3 regions of the Nocardioides eburneiflavus genome follow, and region 2 is predicted to be linked to each of the others. Evidence: predicted binding sites of a transcription regulator. Region 2 holds the regulator's gene; each other region holds the start of a gene.
The links. Region 2 encodes LexA, which represses DNA repair genes until DNA is damaged. Its sites were predicted from a motif close to TCGAACANNTGTTCGA; they were not measured.
Positions count from the first base shown of each region.

Region 1 (5,259 bases), 1.2 Mb from region 2:
GGTGCAGAGCATCGCGTTGGACTCACCCCCTCGCATCTGTCCCCATGAACGTGCGGACATCGGCATGAGCGCGCACTCGTTGCGGCATGAGCGGACGGACCAGGGGCATCATCGTGTCCATGAGCCGCGCCAGCCGGCGGTGGTCACGAACCGCACGACTCAGAAACCCCATCCGTCCGGCGTGCGGCCACGACTGGGGCGGGCACCGTGCGCCGCCAACAGGACATACTCAGTGAGGAGGGCGCCTCCAGCGCCAACCTGGGACCTGCGCGTGCCGCTGGCCCGATCACCGGTGGTGTCGGGCGTGCGGGGCGGTCAGGGTCTGGACCGTGGCTCTGGTCCTGGTCTCGGTCCTGGTCTCGGTCGGGGGCGGGGTGGGTCGGTGAGGATGCGCCTGCCGGAGGGCAGGGTCCACTCGTACGCGCCGTCGGGTCGGCGGTGGTAGGTGAAGGCGCCGAACGTCTTGGCGCGGTGGTGTCGGCGGCACAGGGGCGCGAGGTTGGCCGGGTGCGTCTGGCCGGGTGGCCCGCCCTCGTCGAGGGGGACGTACTCGACGATGTGGTCGAGGTCGGCCCGCCCGGAGGGACGGGTGCAGCCGGGGAACACGCAGGTGGCGTCCCGGAGCCGGACTGCGGCGGCCATCGGCGCGGGCGGGTCGTGCTGGTCGACCGCGGGCATCGGGCTCGTTGCCGGGTCGAGGTCGAGGACGGGCTGGATGGTCACTGTGCCGGCGGTGAGCAGCCACGTCTGGAGCCGGCCCAGCAGCATCGGGCCGAGCTCGTCACTGCGCGCCACCCCACAGGCATCAACGGTCTGGGAGTCAATGCCGTGGGCGAGGAGGTCGCGGTCGGTGAGGTGCAGCACCAGCCGCACCTCACCCGACCGACCCGCCCGGCCTGACATCTTCGAGGGGGTGTCGGTGGTGGGTCGGCGGAACGGGTCCGGGGTCGCGTAGGCGGCTTCGTCGGCCACGCACACGCTCTCGTCGCGGTCGGGGTCGACGTCACGGTCGGGGTCCGCGACATCCGCGGCGGCCAGGATGTCGAGCGCCCGCTGCGGGTCCGCGAGCAGCCCCACCGCGTGGGCGCGGCGGACGCCGAGGTCGCCGGGGTGACCCAGGGCTCGCATGGTGGTCGACATGGTCGACACGGTGTGGTCGAACGCGACCGCATCAGCCACGTCGAGGCTCATGAACACCTCGCTCACCCCCGGTGCACCCTGCTCGTGGCGCACCTCCACCCGCCGAGACTCCAGCGCGTGGTCGTGGTCGGCGATCGCCCGGTCCGGGTCCGCGTACAGGCGGGCCTCGTGGACCAGGACCCCGATGCGGTGCGGGTTCAACCGACGCGGCTGCCACACCAGCAGCCGGTCCGCGTGACCGGCCGCGACCAGGTCGAGGTCGCGCGAGACCCGCGCCGCCTCCCGCCCCAGCCGCACCGGCACGACCAGCGACCGCACCAGCGTCCACAGCCGTGGCAGGCGGTGGGCCAGGTCGAGCACGTCACCCAGCAGCGCCAGCGTGGCCTCGTGGGACTGCTCCAACACCCCCGACAGCTCGACCACCGCGAACTCCGCGACCAGCGGGGCACCCTCGCCCGCGATCGGCAGGGGACGCTCCCCGAACAACGCCGCCGCCGACCCCGGCGCGTGGATCGTCTCCGAACGCCACCCCGCCGCCACCTCCTCGTCGGACACGACGTGCGCGTGCGCCCACGCCAGCGCGGACTCCAGCACCTCGACCTCCACGCGACGCTTCGCCGTCATCGCCGCCACCGCACGATCCAGCACCGCACGATCCAGCACCGCACGATCCAGCACGGGGCTGGTGGCGGGGGCCGGAGCGGTGGTGGACATGGGTCCAGTCTCCCAGAGCCCACCGACACCCCGACCTGCGAGAACGGGGCTGTGGAGAAGTATTCTCGAACAGACCTACGTACCCGATGATCGTCGGCTGCTCGACCACCGAAGCGCGAGGCCCCCGGACATGCAAAAGTCCCCGCCGGGGCGGGGACTTCTACGAGATGACGTCGCGGGTGCGCGTCAGGCGTTGGGGCGCTTGCCGTGGTTCGCGCCCTTCTTCTTGCGAGCGCGGCGCTTGCGTCCGGTCTTGCCCATGGTGGTCCTCCTGGAGTCGGTGCTCGGAGCAGTGTCTCAAATCCGCCCGGGAGCGGCGAATCGGGTCGCGTCGCGGCTCAGGAGCCGCCCTCGGTGATCTGGACGGTCACCTCGCGCAGCTGGAGGCGTACGCGGTCGCGCAGCGACTCCGGCGCCGACTCCGAGCAGGACCGGGCGACGAGCTGCTTGACGGCCTTCTGCAGGTCGTGGCGCTCGAGGCAGGGGCCGCACTCGCGCAGGTGCATCTCGACAACGGCGCAGTCGGCCTGGTCGAGCTCGTTGTCGATGAAGTAGACGATGCGCTCGATGTAGTCGACGCAGTCGTCGTTCCCGTGCTCGTGGCTGCTCACGACGTCTCCCCCTCGGCGCCAGGGACGGTGGATGCGGGAAGGAGGTCGTTGGCCCGGACGTAGTCGGCGAGCATGTCGCGGAGCTGGCGGCGCCCGCGGTGCAGGCGCGACATCACGGTGCCGATCGGCGTGTCCATGATCTCGGCGATCTCCTTGTAGGGGAAACCCTCCACGTCGGCGAGGTAGACCGCGAGGCGGAACTCCTCGGGCAGGCGCTGGAGCGCGTCCTTGACCTCCGAGTCGGGAAGGTGCTCGAGCGCCTCCATCTCCGCCGACCGGAGGCCGGTCGAGGAGTGCGACTCCGCGCGGGCGAGCTGCCAGTCCTCGACGTCCTCGGACATCGACTGCTGCGGCTGGCGCTGCTTCTTGCGGTAGGAGTTGATGTAGGTGTTGGTGAGGATCCGGTAGAGCCAGGCCTTGAGGTTGGTGCCCGGCTTGAACTGGTGGAAGGCGCTGTAGGCCTTCGCGAAGGTCTCCTGCACCAGGTCCTCGGCGTCGGCGGGGTTGCGGGTCATCCGCATCGCCGCGCCGTAGAGCTGGTCGAGGTAGGGCAGCGCGTCGCGCTCGAAGCGCGCGGAGCGCTGGTCCGAGGTCTCGTCCTCGACGGAGATCTCGGTGGGCGTGGACATCTCGTCCCTGAGCGATTCGGTCATCGCCTCCCACAGTACCGCCGTGGGTCTATCGAGGGTCAGTGCAGTCACACCGGTCCCAACACCTCACCCCCGCCGGGGATTCCCGACGACCTCGCGCACCAGCCACTCCAGCGTCGACTCGACGACGATGCCCATCGCCTCGGCCTGGGTGACCTCGCCCCGCGCCGGGACCTTGAGGCCGTGGTCGCCGCCCGGGATCACCACGACGTCGAGCCCGTCCTGGTCGCCCGGGAACTCCTCGGGGCGCCCCATCGGATCGCGCTCGCCCTGCACGAGCAGGGTCGGCAGGCCGACCGCCTTCAGCTCGTCCAGACGCGAGGGCTCGGTCCGGCCGGGCTGGTGCAGCGGGAACGACAGCGCCAGGCAGCCCGTCGCGCCGAGCGCCCGGGCCGTACGGGCAGCAGAGCGGGCCCCCGCGGAGCGCCCGCCGACGACAAGGGGGGTGCGTACGCGCATCACGTCGGCGGCACAGCGCAGCGCCGCGTCGAGGGTGGGCGGGGCGGTCGCGACCTTGCGGCCCGCCACCCGCCACGGCTGCTCGAACAGGACGACGGAGACACCCTGTGCCGGCAGCGCGTCGGCCAGGGCCCACAGGTCGCGGGACTCCACGCCCCCTCCGGCGCCGTGGCTGAGCAGGAGGGTCGCGATCGGGCTCGTCGAGCGGCGGGTGTGCAGCCGGCCCTCGCCGTAGGGGGTGTCGACGGAGCGGATCGTCGCCTTCTTCACGGGGTGCCCTCCTCGTGGGGCTCGAGGGGCAGTGGCTCGAGGGGCAGTGGCTCGACGAGCTCGGGACCGTTGTTGCGGACGTTGCTCACCAGCATCGGCACGGCGTACGCCTCGAGCCGGCCGGGCGCGGCGGGCACCAGGAGCGAGGTGTCGCCCGGCGTGGTCGGGTCGAGCCACGCGTGCCAGCGCTCGCGCTCGACCATCAGCGGCATCCGGTCGTGGATGTGGCCGAGCGAGTCCTCGGCCTGGGTGGTCAGCACGGTGCAGGTCCAGCGGAAGCGGTCGGGGTCGTCCTCGGCCTTCGACGGGTCGCGCCAGATCTCGTAGAGCCCCGCCATCGCAAGCACTCCCCCGTCCTTGGGCCGGATGAAGAACGGCTGCTTGACCGGCTTGCCCTTCGCGTTGGTCCTCGAGGTGGGGTACCACTCGAAGTAGCCGTCGGCGGGCAGCAGCGCGCGTCGGGTCGCGAACGCCTTGCGGTAGGCCGGCTTCTCCGCGACGGTCTCCATCCGCGCGTTGATCATCCGGTTGCCGATGGACGGGTCCTTGGCCCACGACGGGACCAGCCCCCACGTGAGGACCCGCAGCTGGCGCTGCGGCGGCTCGTCGGACTCCCGCGAGGGTGGCCGCTCGACGACGGCGTAGACCTCCTTGGTCGGCGCCACGTTGTAGTCGGCGGCCAGCGGCGCGGCGATGCGGCTCTCGACGACCTCGAACTCCTCGACGAGATCCTCCGAGCTCCGGGACGACGCGTAGCGACCACACACAGGAGCCACCCTAGGGGAGCCGGGCGACAGGTCGGCTCAGCCGCGAGCGAGCTCGTCGAGCACCATGCCCGCGACCGCGTCGGTGCCGGGCAGTCCCTCGATCCAGACGCGGACGACCACGTCGGGCTCGGCGCCCCCGAGGAGCGTGCGCAGCACCTGCACCCGCCGCCCCAGCCGATCGTCGCGCCGGGTCAGGATGCCCACCCGGTGCAGGCCGAGGCGGGCGACGGTCTCGTCCCGGGCGAACGCCGTGCGGGCGAGCTCGCCGGCGCGGGCCAGTCGCATCGCCCGGGTGAAGTGGTCCCCCGGCTCCTCGGAGGGGTCGCTCGGCGGCATCGCGAACACGACCAGCGCATAGTCGTCGACGCCCCCGGGCACGCCGGCACCGCCGAGCCGGTAGATCTCGCCCAGCCGGCTGCGCAGGTGCGCCTGGCTGGACAACCCGGTGAGCGGGTCCTCGCAGCTGAGCTGGTGGAGGTAGCCGAGCGTGGTCTCGCTCCACGCAGTGAGCATCGCGGACACAACGTCGTACGTCGGGTCGGCGCCGGTGGCGGTGCGGCACGTGTCACGCAGGCCGGCGAGGGCCTCCTCGACGGACGCTCCGTCGCGGGCGAGCTCCTCGCCCGCGACGGAGCATGCCCCCATGAC
Region 1 covers NZ_SRRO01000001.1:2,829,055-2,834,313, reverse strand. Annotated here, with positions in the region: gene EXE59_RS13325 (HNH endonuclease signature motif containing protein) at 316-1,854, opposite strand; gene EXE59_RS25095 (50S ribosomal protein bL37) at 2,041-2,115, opposite strand; gene rsrA (mycothiol system anti-sigma-R factor) at 2,193-2,465, opposite strand; gene EXE59_RS13315 (sigma-70 family RNA polymerase sigma factor) at 2,462-3,094, opposite strand; gene EXE59_RS13310 (alpha/beta hydrolase family protein) at 3,182-3,844, opposite strand; gene EXE59_RS13305 (SOS response-associated peptidase) at 3,841-4,611, opposite strand; gene EXE59_RS13300 (hypothetical protein) at 4,648-5,259, opposite strand, start outside.
Region 1: EXE59_RS13325 (HNH endonuclease signature motif containing protein) is a predicted target of LexA. The motif match lies at 1,920-1,935, and genes of this name have one in related genera.

Region 2 (5,259 bases):
CTCGCTGCTCAACCAGCGGGACGTTCGGTCGTCCGGCGGCTTTGGCCGCTGGTTGAGCAGGGCGCGCAGCGCCCGTGTCGAAACCGAGGCGAGTCGAGGCCTTGGTTCCGACACGCTCGTTCCTCGCTGCTCAACCAGCGGGACGTTCGGTCGTCCGGCGGCTTTGGCCGCTGGTTGAGCAGGGCGCGCAGCGCCCGTGTCGAAACCGAGCGAGTCGAGGCCTTGGTTTCGACACGCTCGTTCCTCGCTGCTCAACCAACGGGACGTTCGTTCCTCGCTGCTCAACCAGCGGGACGTTCGTGCCTCGCTGCTCGACCAGCGGCACGCGCGCTCAGCCGAACGGGATGCGCCCCCGCAGCGACTCCGGGTCGTTGACCGGCTGCTCGCCGGTCTCCTTGATGACCTCGCGCGCCTTGTCGACGCTGTCCCAGACGTTCCAGAGGACGACGCCGCGGACCTGGCCGGACTTCAGGTAGTAGACGACGCCCGTGCCGATCTCGCCGTCCTTCCAGTCCTCGACCAGGTCGAGGCGGCTGCTGGTCTCGCCGACGGCCTCGTAGCCCTCGTCGAGGATGTCGGACCAGAAGAACGGCGTGTAGTCGTACGCCGCATCGGCGCCGGCCATCACCCTGCCGGCGTGCTCGCCGGACTTCTCGGCGTGGTCGACGTGCTCGACCCGGCGGCGGCCGAGGAGGGCGTCGGGGTAGGACGCGACGTCGCCCGCGGCGTACACGTCGGGGTCGCTGGTGCGCAGGTGGTCGTCGACCACGACGCCGTTGTCGACCTCGAGGCCGGCGGCCTCGGCGAGCCCGGTGCGCGGCAGGACGCCGACGCCGATCACGGCGGCGTCGGCGACGATGTGGGAGTCGTCGTCGAGGCGGATCCGTACGCCGCCGTCGTCCTCCTCGCCACCCGAGACCGAGCCGTGCACGATGGTCACGCCGCGGTCGGCGAGCTCCTTGGTGAGGTGGGCGGCCAGGGCGCGCGGGAACATCTGCTCCTGCACGTCCTCGAGGTCGAGGACGAGGGTGACGTCGATGCCGTTCTGGATCAGCGCCGAGGTGATCTCGGAGCCGATGTAGCCGCCGCCGACGACCGCGACGTGGCTGCCCTTCGCGGCGACCGCGCGCAGCCGCTCGTAGTCGGCGGCGGTGCGGTAGTAGAGGACGCGCGGGCCGGGGTCGACGCCGAGCACGCGCGGCTCTGCGCCGGTCGCGAGCAGGAGCTTGCCGTAGCCGACGCTGCTGCCGTCGGCGAGACGTACGACGTGGGCCTCGCGGTCGATCGCGGTGACGGTGGTGTCGGTGAGGAGGTCGACGGCGTCGTCGTCGTCGAGGTCGCCGGCCAGCGAGCTGCCCTCGAGGGTCGCGTCGTCCTTGAGCCAGAGGTCCTTGGTGAGCACGGGCCGGTAGACCGGCTTGGCGGGCTCGGAGCCGAGCACGCCGATCGTGCCGCTGGCGTCCTCGGCGCGGATGCCCTTCACGGCGCTCGCCGCGGCGACCCCCGCTCCGACGATGACGTAGTCGTAGGTCTTCTCGGCGTCAGTGTTTCGGGCGTCGCTCATGCTGCCATCGTGGCCCGCGGGTGGTGGGCTTTCAACGCCCGTCCCACCCCTACGGCTCTCAGAGGCTGCGGAGCACCGCCGTCACCACGCCGAGGATCGTGGCGTCGTCGCCCGGGATCGGGTCGTAGGCGTCGTTGTGCGGCAGCAGCCAGACGTGGCCGTCCTTGCGCTGGAACGTCTTGACCGTGGCCTCGCCCTCGATCAGCGCGGCGACGATCTGGCCGTTGGTGGCGGTCTGCTCCTGGCGGATCACGACGTAGTCGCCGTTGCAGATGGCCGCGTCGACCATCGAGTCGCCGGAGACCTCGAGCAGGAAGAGCGTGCCGTCGCCGACGAGCTGCTTGGGCAGCGGGAACACGTCGGTGACCTGCTCCTCGGCGAGGATCGGGCCACCGGCGGCGATGCGGCCGACGACCGGGATGTTGACCGCGGTCGGGGCGATGTCGCCGATGCCGGTCTCGTCGACGCTCGACTCCTCGCCGTGGGACAGGGAGCGGCGCGCCGCCATCACCTCGGGGAGGAACACCTCCAGGGCGCGGGGACGGTTGGGGTCGCGCTTGAGGAAGCCCTTGCCCTCGAGCACGCGCAGCTGGTGGGCCACGCTGGACGACGACGTGAGGCCGACGGCCTGGCCGATCTCGCGCATCGACGGCGGGTAGCCCTTGGACTCGATCGAGTCCTTGATCGTGGCGAGCACGCGCTGCTGGCGCGGCGTCAGCCCGGTGGCGTCCGGGGGGCCGTCGGGCATCTCGATGACGTTCTTGTCGTCCTGCTTGGCCATGGCGTCCTCCACTGCGTGGTGCCCCCACCGTCCGCGCCGGGCGGGAGCTGTGCGCTCACCGTAGCCCTCGGTGGGCCCGAGGATCAAACACCTGTTCGAAGTCGCGTGTCGCTGGGATGGCGCTAGTGTCGGTGCGATGCAGACCTCGTGCGTCGTCACCGGTGGAGCGCGCGGGATCGGGCGCGGCATCGCGGAGCTGATGGTCGCGCGCGGCCACGCCGTCGTCATCGGCGACCTCGACGGGTGGGCGGCCGCTGCGACGGCGGCGGAGATCGGCGCGGTCGCGGGCCTCGGTCAGGACGTACGCGATCCCGCCTCCCACGTCCTCGTCGCGGAGGAGGCGGCCCGTCACGGGGCGCTGACGTCGTGGTTCAACAACGCCGGCGTCGGTGACGACGGCGCCCTGGCCGCGCTGACGGACGAGCAGGTGCGCCGCCTGGTGGAGGTCAACCTGCTCGGTACGACGTGGGGCACCCGAGCCGCGCTGGCGGCGTTCGGGCCGGCCGGGGGAGACGTCGTCAACGTCGCCTCGCTGTCGGGCCTCGGGCCGGTGCCGGGCTACAGCATGTACGCCGCGACGAAGGCCGCGGTCGTCTCGCTGTCGGCGTCGGTCAACGCCGAGGCCCCCCGCGGGGTGCGGGTCCACGCGCTGTGCCCCGACGGGGTGGACACCGCGATGCTGGCCGCGCAGGACCCCGACGGCCTCGGCTCGCAGCTGACCCACTCCGGCGGCCCGATCCTCGGCGTGGCCGAGGTCGCCGAGGCGGCCGTCGCCCTCGTGGGCTCGCGCCGCGTGGTGCGGACCGTGCCGGGCTGGCGCGGCGGGGTGGTCCGCGGCGCCGCGCTCGCCCCGGGCGTCACGCAGCACGCCGCGTCGCTGTTCGCGGCGCAGGGGCGCCGCGCGATGCGGCGCCGCGCCGCCGGCTGAGCGCGGGCGCCCGCCCGACCACTTGCCCACTCGAGCGGGCATATGTCCGCTCGAGCAGGGGCATGCTGTGCGACCGGCGACTACTCGGGTCACCAAGTGGACCGCAGGGCGCGATCAGGGCAGGCGTACCTGGCCGTGCTTCATCTTCCAGAGGAAGTACTTCTCGAAGCCGAGCTTCATCGCGTGGGCCTGCGGGCCGGGGATCAGCACGCCGTGCTTGCGCGGCGGCAGCATCTTGTCGGCGAGGATGATGACGCCGTTGTTGCCGGCGTCCATCACGCAGACCGCCGGGATGTCGCCGAACGCCTTGTGCGCGTCGGGTGCCTCGCCCCTGATCTGGGCGGCGATGTTGGTCGCCGCGACGTGGGCCTGCTGCTCGGTGGGGAAGCCGGTCTTGGGGATGCCGACCGGCGTGGGGGTCTGCCACGGGACGTCGACCGCGGCGGCGACGCCCACGGCGTACACGTCGTCGTAGGCCTCGCTCTGGTAGGTGTCGCGCACCTTCACGAACCCGTTGTCGTCGGCGAGCTTGGGCGTGTTGCGGACGACCTCCTGGCCGGAGAACGGCGGGATGATCATCGCGTAGCCGAAGTCGAGCGCGCTCCCGTCGGCGAGCACCAGCCGGCCCTCGTCGACGTGGTCCATCGCGGTGTCGAGGACGGCGTCGATCTTCTCCTTCTTGAGGAACATCCCGAGCAGGCTCTCGCCGTGGGGGAGGCCGCCGATGCCGAAGTGGCCGAGGAACGGCTCGGCGCTGACGTAGGTGAGCTTCACGCGGTCCTTGAGGCCGGCCTTCTTCAGCTGGTAGCTGGTGTTGAAGAGGAACTCGTACGCCGCGCCGAAGCAGCCGGCGCCCTGGGTCGCGCCGATGACGACGTCGCCCGGCTTCTCGCGGAACTGCCGCCAGCCCTCACCGGCGTGGATCGCGTCGTCCATCGTCGTGATGGTGTGCGCGTTGCCGCCCTCGCCGAGGCCGGGGATGACCTCGAAGCGGTTGCGGTAGCCGGTGGCGATGACGAGGTAGTCGTAGTCCTGCGGGCCGGCGGTGGTCTCGACGCGCCGGGCCTCGGGGTCGATCGCGGTGGCCTCGGCGTGGACGAACTCGACGTCGTGCTCCTCGAACGTCGGGCCGACCTTGAAGGTGATGTCGGCGCGGGTGCGCTTGCCGAACGGCACCCAGATCAGCGACGGGGTGAAGAGGAACTCGTCGGAGGAGGACACCACCGTCACGTCGACGTCCCCGTGCAGCTCGTGCTTGACCGTGATGGCGGCGGTGAGACCGCCGAAGTTGCCCCCGAGGACCAGGACCTTCTTGCGCGACATGGCTCGCTCTCCTTGTGTCGTGTGGCTGTGCCTCCACGCTCGTCGCTCCGGGGTGGTGCGGGTAGGTCCGTTGGTCCTCTCCGTGGGGGCCGTCCGGACGTCGAACAATTGTTCGCCCTGATGCTTGCGTTGTTCGAACAGGTGCTCTACCGTCGTACACATGTTCGATCGAACGCCTGATCGACACCCGGTGGCCCAGGCCACTGTCGGTGGGTCCGACTAGACATTCGCTCGACAGAGACATCCGGCTGAATCTTCCCCAGGAGGCCACCATGAGCACCCTCAGCCTTGCCCCCGCCTTTGCCCCCGTTCCCGTCCGCCGCGGCTCGACCGTACGGCTGACCCGGCGCGGGCGCCTCGTGGTCTTCGTGACCTCGCTGTTCCTCGTGCTCAGCGTGGCCTTCATGCTCGCCGGCGGCGCCGTCGGCACGGGCTCGTCCGGTGAGCCGGCGCCCACCGAGATCGTCCAGGTCGCTCCCGGCGACACCCTCTGGGGGATCGCCAGCGAGATCGCGGCCGACGGCGACGTCCGCTCGATGATGAACGAGATCGAGCGCCTCAACGCCCTCGAGTCCACCGGCCTCAGCGCCGGCCAGAAGCTCCGCGTCCCTGTCGTCTCCGACTGACGCGCGAGGCCTCCATCAGCCGCTTCGACCCCGGCTG
Region 2 covers NZ_SRRO01000001.1:1,653,158-1,658,416, forward strand. Annotated here, with positions in the region: gene EXE59_RS07770 (NAD(P)/FAD-dependent oxidoreductase) at 332-1,564, opposite strand; gene lexA (transcriptional repressor LexA) at 1,623-2,345, opposite strand; gene EXE59_RS07780 (SDR family NAD(P)-dependent oxidoreductase) at 2,482-3,273, shown strand; gene EXE59_RS07785 (NAD(P)/FAD-dependent oxidoreductase) at 3,388-4,596, opposite strand; gene EXE59_RS07790 (LysM peptidoglycan-binding domain-containing protein) at 4,869-5,222, shown strand.

Region 3 (5,259 bases), 2.8 Mb from region 2:
CCGCGGTCGACCGAGCGGGCGTAGCGGTCGAGCTCGGAGACCTGCAGCAGCAGGTCGCGGCGCGTCACCCGGCCGCGCCGGTGCACCGCCTGCTCGCCGGAACCGATGCCGTAGACGCCGTCGAACCCGCCGGCGAGGACCAGCCGTTCCAGGATCGGCCGGGCGACCCGTGCGCGGTGGAAGAAGTCGGACAGCGAGGCGTACGGCGCGCCGTCCCGGGCCTCGACGATGCGGGCCACCTCGGCCGAGCCGATGCCCTTGACGTCGGCGAGCGAGAGCCGGATGGCGTGTCCTTCGCCGGTCAGGCTCGCCTCGACGAGGTAGGACGACGCGCTGGAGTTGACGTCGAGGCCGAGCACCCCGACACCGAGCTGGCGGGCGTCGTCGAGGATGAGCCGCTTGGGGTACATGCCGGGGTCGTGCGTCAGCACGCCCGCCAGGAAGTGGGCGGGCCAGTGGGTCTTGAGCCAGGCCGACTGGTAGGTCGGGAGCGCGAAGGCCGCGGCATGGGCCTTGCAGAAGCCGAACGACGCGAACGCCTCCAGCACGGCCCAGAGCTGCTCGACCAGCCCGAGGTCGTAGCCGCGGGCGAGGGCGCGGGGGAAGAACCAGGCCCTCGTCGCCGCCATCCCCTCGGTGGCGCCGAGGGCCCGCCGCTTCTCGTCGGCCTCGGCGAGGGTGACGCCGGCGAACCGGGCGACGATCTCGATCACCTGCTCGTGGAACACGACCACGCCGCGGGTCTGCTCGAGGATCGGTCGCAGGTCGTCGTGGAGGTAGCGGGCGCTCGACCAGCCCTGCTTGGCCTCGAGGTAGGGGGTGACCATGTCGCTCTTCACCGGGCCCGGGCGGAACAGCGAGATGTCGATGACGATGTCGTCGAAGGTCTCGATGCCGGACTTGCCGACGAGCTCGCGCTGGCCCGGCGACTCGATCTGGAAGACCCCGAGGGTCCGGGCGCTGCTGATCAGCTCGAAGGTCGCCGGGTCGTCGAAGGGCACCTGCCGCTCGTCGTCGAGGTCGATGCGCACGCCGTCGACCCGCTCCACCTCCGCGACCGCGTGGGCCATCGCCGACTGCATCCGGATCCCGAGCACGTCGAGCTTGAGCAGGCCCAGCTCCTCCACGTCGTCCTTGTCGAACTGGCTCATCGGGAACCCGGCCCAGGACGCCTCGACCGGGGTGCGGTCGAGCAGCGTGGCGTCGGAGAGCAGGACGCCGCACGGATGCATGGCGATGTGGCGCGGCAGGCCGTCGAGGCGCTCGACGAGTCCGAAGAACCGGTCGAGCGCTCCGTCGCCGAGCCCGCTCGCGCGCAGCTCGGGCAGGTCGCGCAGCGCACGCCGGGCCTCGCGGGCGCGGACGTGCGGGAACGCCTTGGCGATCGCGTCGACCTCGCCGGGCGGCATGCCGAGCGCGGCGCCGACGTCGCGCACCGCGTGGCGGACCCGGTAGGTGTCCATCATCGACACGGTGGCGCACCGCTCGCCGCCGTAGCGGTCGAGGATCGCGCGGTAGACCTCCTCGCGCCGGGCGGACTCGACGTCGACGTCGATGTCGGGCAGGGAGGCGCGCAGCGGGGAGAGGAACCGCTCCATCAGCAGCCCGTGCCGCAACGGGTCGACCCCGGAGATGCCGAGCAGGTAGGTGACGATGCTGCCGGCTCCCGACCCACGGGCGGCACGACGGATGCCCATGCGGGCGACCAGGTCGGTCACGTCGGCCACCGCGAGGAAGTAGGAGGCGTAGCCGAGGGTGGCGATGGTCAGGAGCTCCTGGTCGAGCCGCGTCCAGATGCGCAGGCGGGGCGCGCTGCCGTAGCGGTCGCCGATCGCGGCCTCGCACCGGTGGCGCAGCAGCGCGTCGGCGGTCTGCTCGCGGGAGGCGCCGCCCGTCAGCTCGAGCTCCGGGAAGTGCACCTCACCGATCCCGAGGTCGCGGCGCGGGTCGAGCGCGCAGCGGTCGGCGACCAGGCGGGTCCGGGCGAGCAGTCGGCGGCCCCCGGCCCTGCCGTCGCCGAGCCCGGCGAGCCGGCAGACCTCCTCGGCGACCTCGCCCATCTGCTTGCCGGACTTGAGGAAGCCCTCGGCGTTGCCACGGGCGGCCGACGGACCGACGTCGCGCAGGCCGGCCGAGCCGAGCGGGACCAGCCGCCGGGCGGCGTCGAGCACGTCGATCGTCGGCGCGTCGAGGCGGTCGGCGTAGCGCACGGCGTTGGTGAGCACCGTCGTGAGGCCGGCCGTGCGGGCGACGCCGAACATCCGGGCGGCGTGGGGGGAGGTGCCCGGACCCCAGTCGCCCCGGCGGCCGCCGAGGCGGTGCGAGACCAGCTCGACGACGAGGTTCTCGCGGGGCAGCAGGTCGAGCCACGGTGCGATCGCGGCCAGGCCCAGGTCGTCGCGTCGGCGCGTCGCGGCGAGGCCCAGCTCGGAGGACGGCCCCAGCAGGGCGACCACGTGACCGCCGGCCAGGTGCGGGGCGAGCACGTCGAGGGTGGCGACCGGTCGGCCGCGCTCCCCCGCGAGGTGGACCGCGGAGACCATCCGGCACAGCGCCGCCCACCCTGCCCGGCCGTTGGCCAGGAACGTCACCCGCGGACTGCCCGGCCCGTCGGCCGCCCCCGGCGGCGCCTCGCGGAACGCGCCCCCGCGCGTCGGCGTACGTCTGGTGTCGCGGCGGGCGGGGACCGGACCGGCTGGCCGCACCACCGACGACACCGGGGCGACCGCGAGGTCGACCCCCAGCACCGGCCTGATGCCGGCGCTGCGGGCCGCGCGGACGAACCTGACCGCACCGTAGGTGCCGTTGCGGTCGGTGAGGGCGAGGGTGTCCATGCCGTGCTCTGCGGCGCGCTCCACCAGCACGTGCGGATGGGACGCGCCGTACTGGAGGGAGTAGCCGGAGGCGACGTGCAGGTGGACGAAGGGGTCGCGCGACACCTCGCTCCCTCAGGCGACGCTGGCGTGCGGGACCAGGCCCAGCGCCTGCTCGACGACCGCCAGGAACCGGTCGGCGTCGCGGACCAGGTCGTCCGCCTCGCGCTCCGTCACCGCTCGGGTCGACCCTGCCTCGGCGGCCGCCCGCTTGGCGGCACCGGCGGCGAAGAAGGTCGCCCACTCCGAGAGCTCCGGTGCGACCTCGGCGAGCAGGACCCAGGCGTTCTTCTGCCGCCGCGCGCGCGGGGCGGGCCGGGCGCGCGCCGCCAGCAGGGCCGCCGCGGCGCACAGGGCCGCCACGTGGGCGCAGGCGTAGCGGGTGGGCACGTCGCGAGCGGTGATCGCGTCGCGCAGGGACGTCGCGGAGCGCTCGAGGTAGGAGTGGGCGGTGGCCGGCAGCATGTGGGGACCCATCGGTGCCCCCTCAGTCCAGGCAGCCGACGAGCTGCCAGCGCCCATCGGTCCAGTCGAAGGACAGGTCGAAGACGCCGTAGGTGTCCTCGTCACCGGCGACGGTGCGTGCGCTCCGCCTGGCGCCCGGCCCGCGGCCCGCCTCCACCCGCCAGAGCTCACGCTCGGCGACGAGGTCGGCGGCCGCGTGCCGCACGTCGTCGTGCGCCCCCTGCCACCAGGGACCGGTCTCCACCCAGTGCGCGACCACGGTGCGCACCTTCCACAGCCTGCCCCGCCACAGGAACTGGTCAGGGTCCTCGGCCTCGCCCCGTCGCACCTCGACGGGGTCGTCGTACTGCCTCATCGCGCCTCCTCGCACATCCGTCGACCCCGCGGCCGACCCGGGCAGCGGTGGGGGTCGAGGTCACCGCCACCCGGGCCGCATCGAACATCTGTTCGAACACCGCGAACGGTACTACCCCCCACCGACAGTCCGTCAAGGGCCGGTCGTCAGGTGGTGGAGGACGCGCGGAGGACCGGCGCCACGGCGGAGCCTCAGCCCCGGCGCAGGAAGTCGGTGGTCTCCCGGCGCCACAGGAAGAACGAGAGCACCAGGCCCTCGAGGATCACCAGCGCCGACAGCACCACGAAGATCACCGGGAGGTGCGAGTCGAGGCAGACGACGCCGACGAGGACCCCGACCCCGGCGGTGGCGGCGAGCACCGGGCGGGTCCACCCGTGGCCGCCGACGAAGAACGACCCGAGCACCAGCGCGAGCACGGCGAAACCGACGAACGCCACCACGGCGAGCGCCACGAACCCCGGCACGATGGGGCTCTCGCGCAGCTGCGCGATGCCGCCCTGGGCCAGGATCTCCTGCGCCGACGGGTTGCCCTCGGCCCAGCCGAGGATCACCTCGTCGCGCATCCACCAGATCAGCAGCGTGATCACGCCGGCGGTGGCCACGATCAGTCCGAGCACTCGCATGCTGTTGACCACGGATCCGGGCAGGTCGCGCGCCATCTGAAACTCCCCTGAGGCTCGTCGTCGTTCGTCGCTAGGCTCGGATCATGGCGACCGAGCACGCATCCATCACCTCGTTCCGAGGCGACCTCGTCCGGCGCGGCGGCACCGGTGACGTGGTCATCCTGCCCGACAGCGCCCACACTGCGGCACTCGCCGCGGCGGCGCTGGGCTGCGAGGTCGGCGCGATCGCCAACAGCCTGCTCTTCGACGGCGACGGAGGACCCGTCCTCATCCTCACCTCGGGGGCCCATCGCGTGGACACCACGACGGTCGCCGAGCGCATAGGCGTGGGCCGCCTGGAGCGCGCCGACCCCGACTTCGTGCGCCGCCACACCGGGCAGGTGATCGGCGGGGTCTCTCCCATCGACCATCCCGCCCCCGTCCCGACGTGGATCGACCCGTGGCTGCGGCAGCACGAGGTCGTGTGGGCCGCGGCCGGGCACCCGTCGGCGGTGTTCTCGACGACCTACGACGAGCTGGTCGCGATGACCGGTGCCGTCGAGGTCGAGGTCGTCTGAGGGGACAGCACGTGGACGCACTGGCGCTGACCTTCTCGAGCGGGTGGGCGAGCGGCATCAACGCCTACCTCGTCGTGCTGGTGCTCGGCATCTCCGACCGGGTCGGGTCGTTCGCCGAGATCCCCGACGTGCTGGGCCGGTGGGACGTGCTGGCCGCGGCCGGATTCATGTACGCGATGGAGTTCATCGCCGACAAGATCCCCTACATCGACTCGACCTGGGACGCGATCTCCACCGCCGTCCGCCCCACGGCGGGCGCGGTCATCGGCGTCCTGCTCGCCGGGGACGCCTCCTCCCTCGACCAGGCCGTGCTGGGAGTCGTGGGCGGCGGCACCGCGCTGCTCAGCCACCTGGTCAAGGCCGGCAGTCGGCTGGCGATCAACACC
Region 3 covers NZ_SRRO01000001.1:4,437,451-4,442,709, forward strand. Annotated here, with positions in the region: gene EXE59_RS20845 (DNA polymerase III subunit alpha) at 1-2,939, opposite strand, end outside; gene EXE59_RS20850 (SAV_6107 family HEPN domain-containing protein) at 2,949-3,350, opposite strand; gene EXE59_RS20855 (DUF6504 family protein) at 3,361-3,693, opposite strand; gene EXE59_RS20860 (hypothetical protein) at 3,885-4,352, opposite strand; gene EXE59_RS20865 (YbaK/EbsC family protein) at 4,400-4,873, shown strand; gene EXE59_RS20870 (DUF4126 domain-containing protein) at 4,885-5,259, shown strand, end outside.
Region 3: EXE59_RS20855 (DUF6504 family protein) is a predicted target of LexA. The motif match lies at 3,774-3,789, and genes of this name have one in related genera.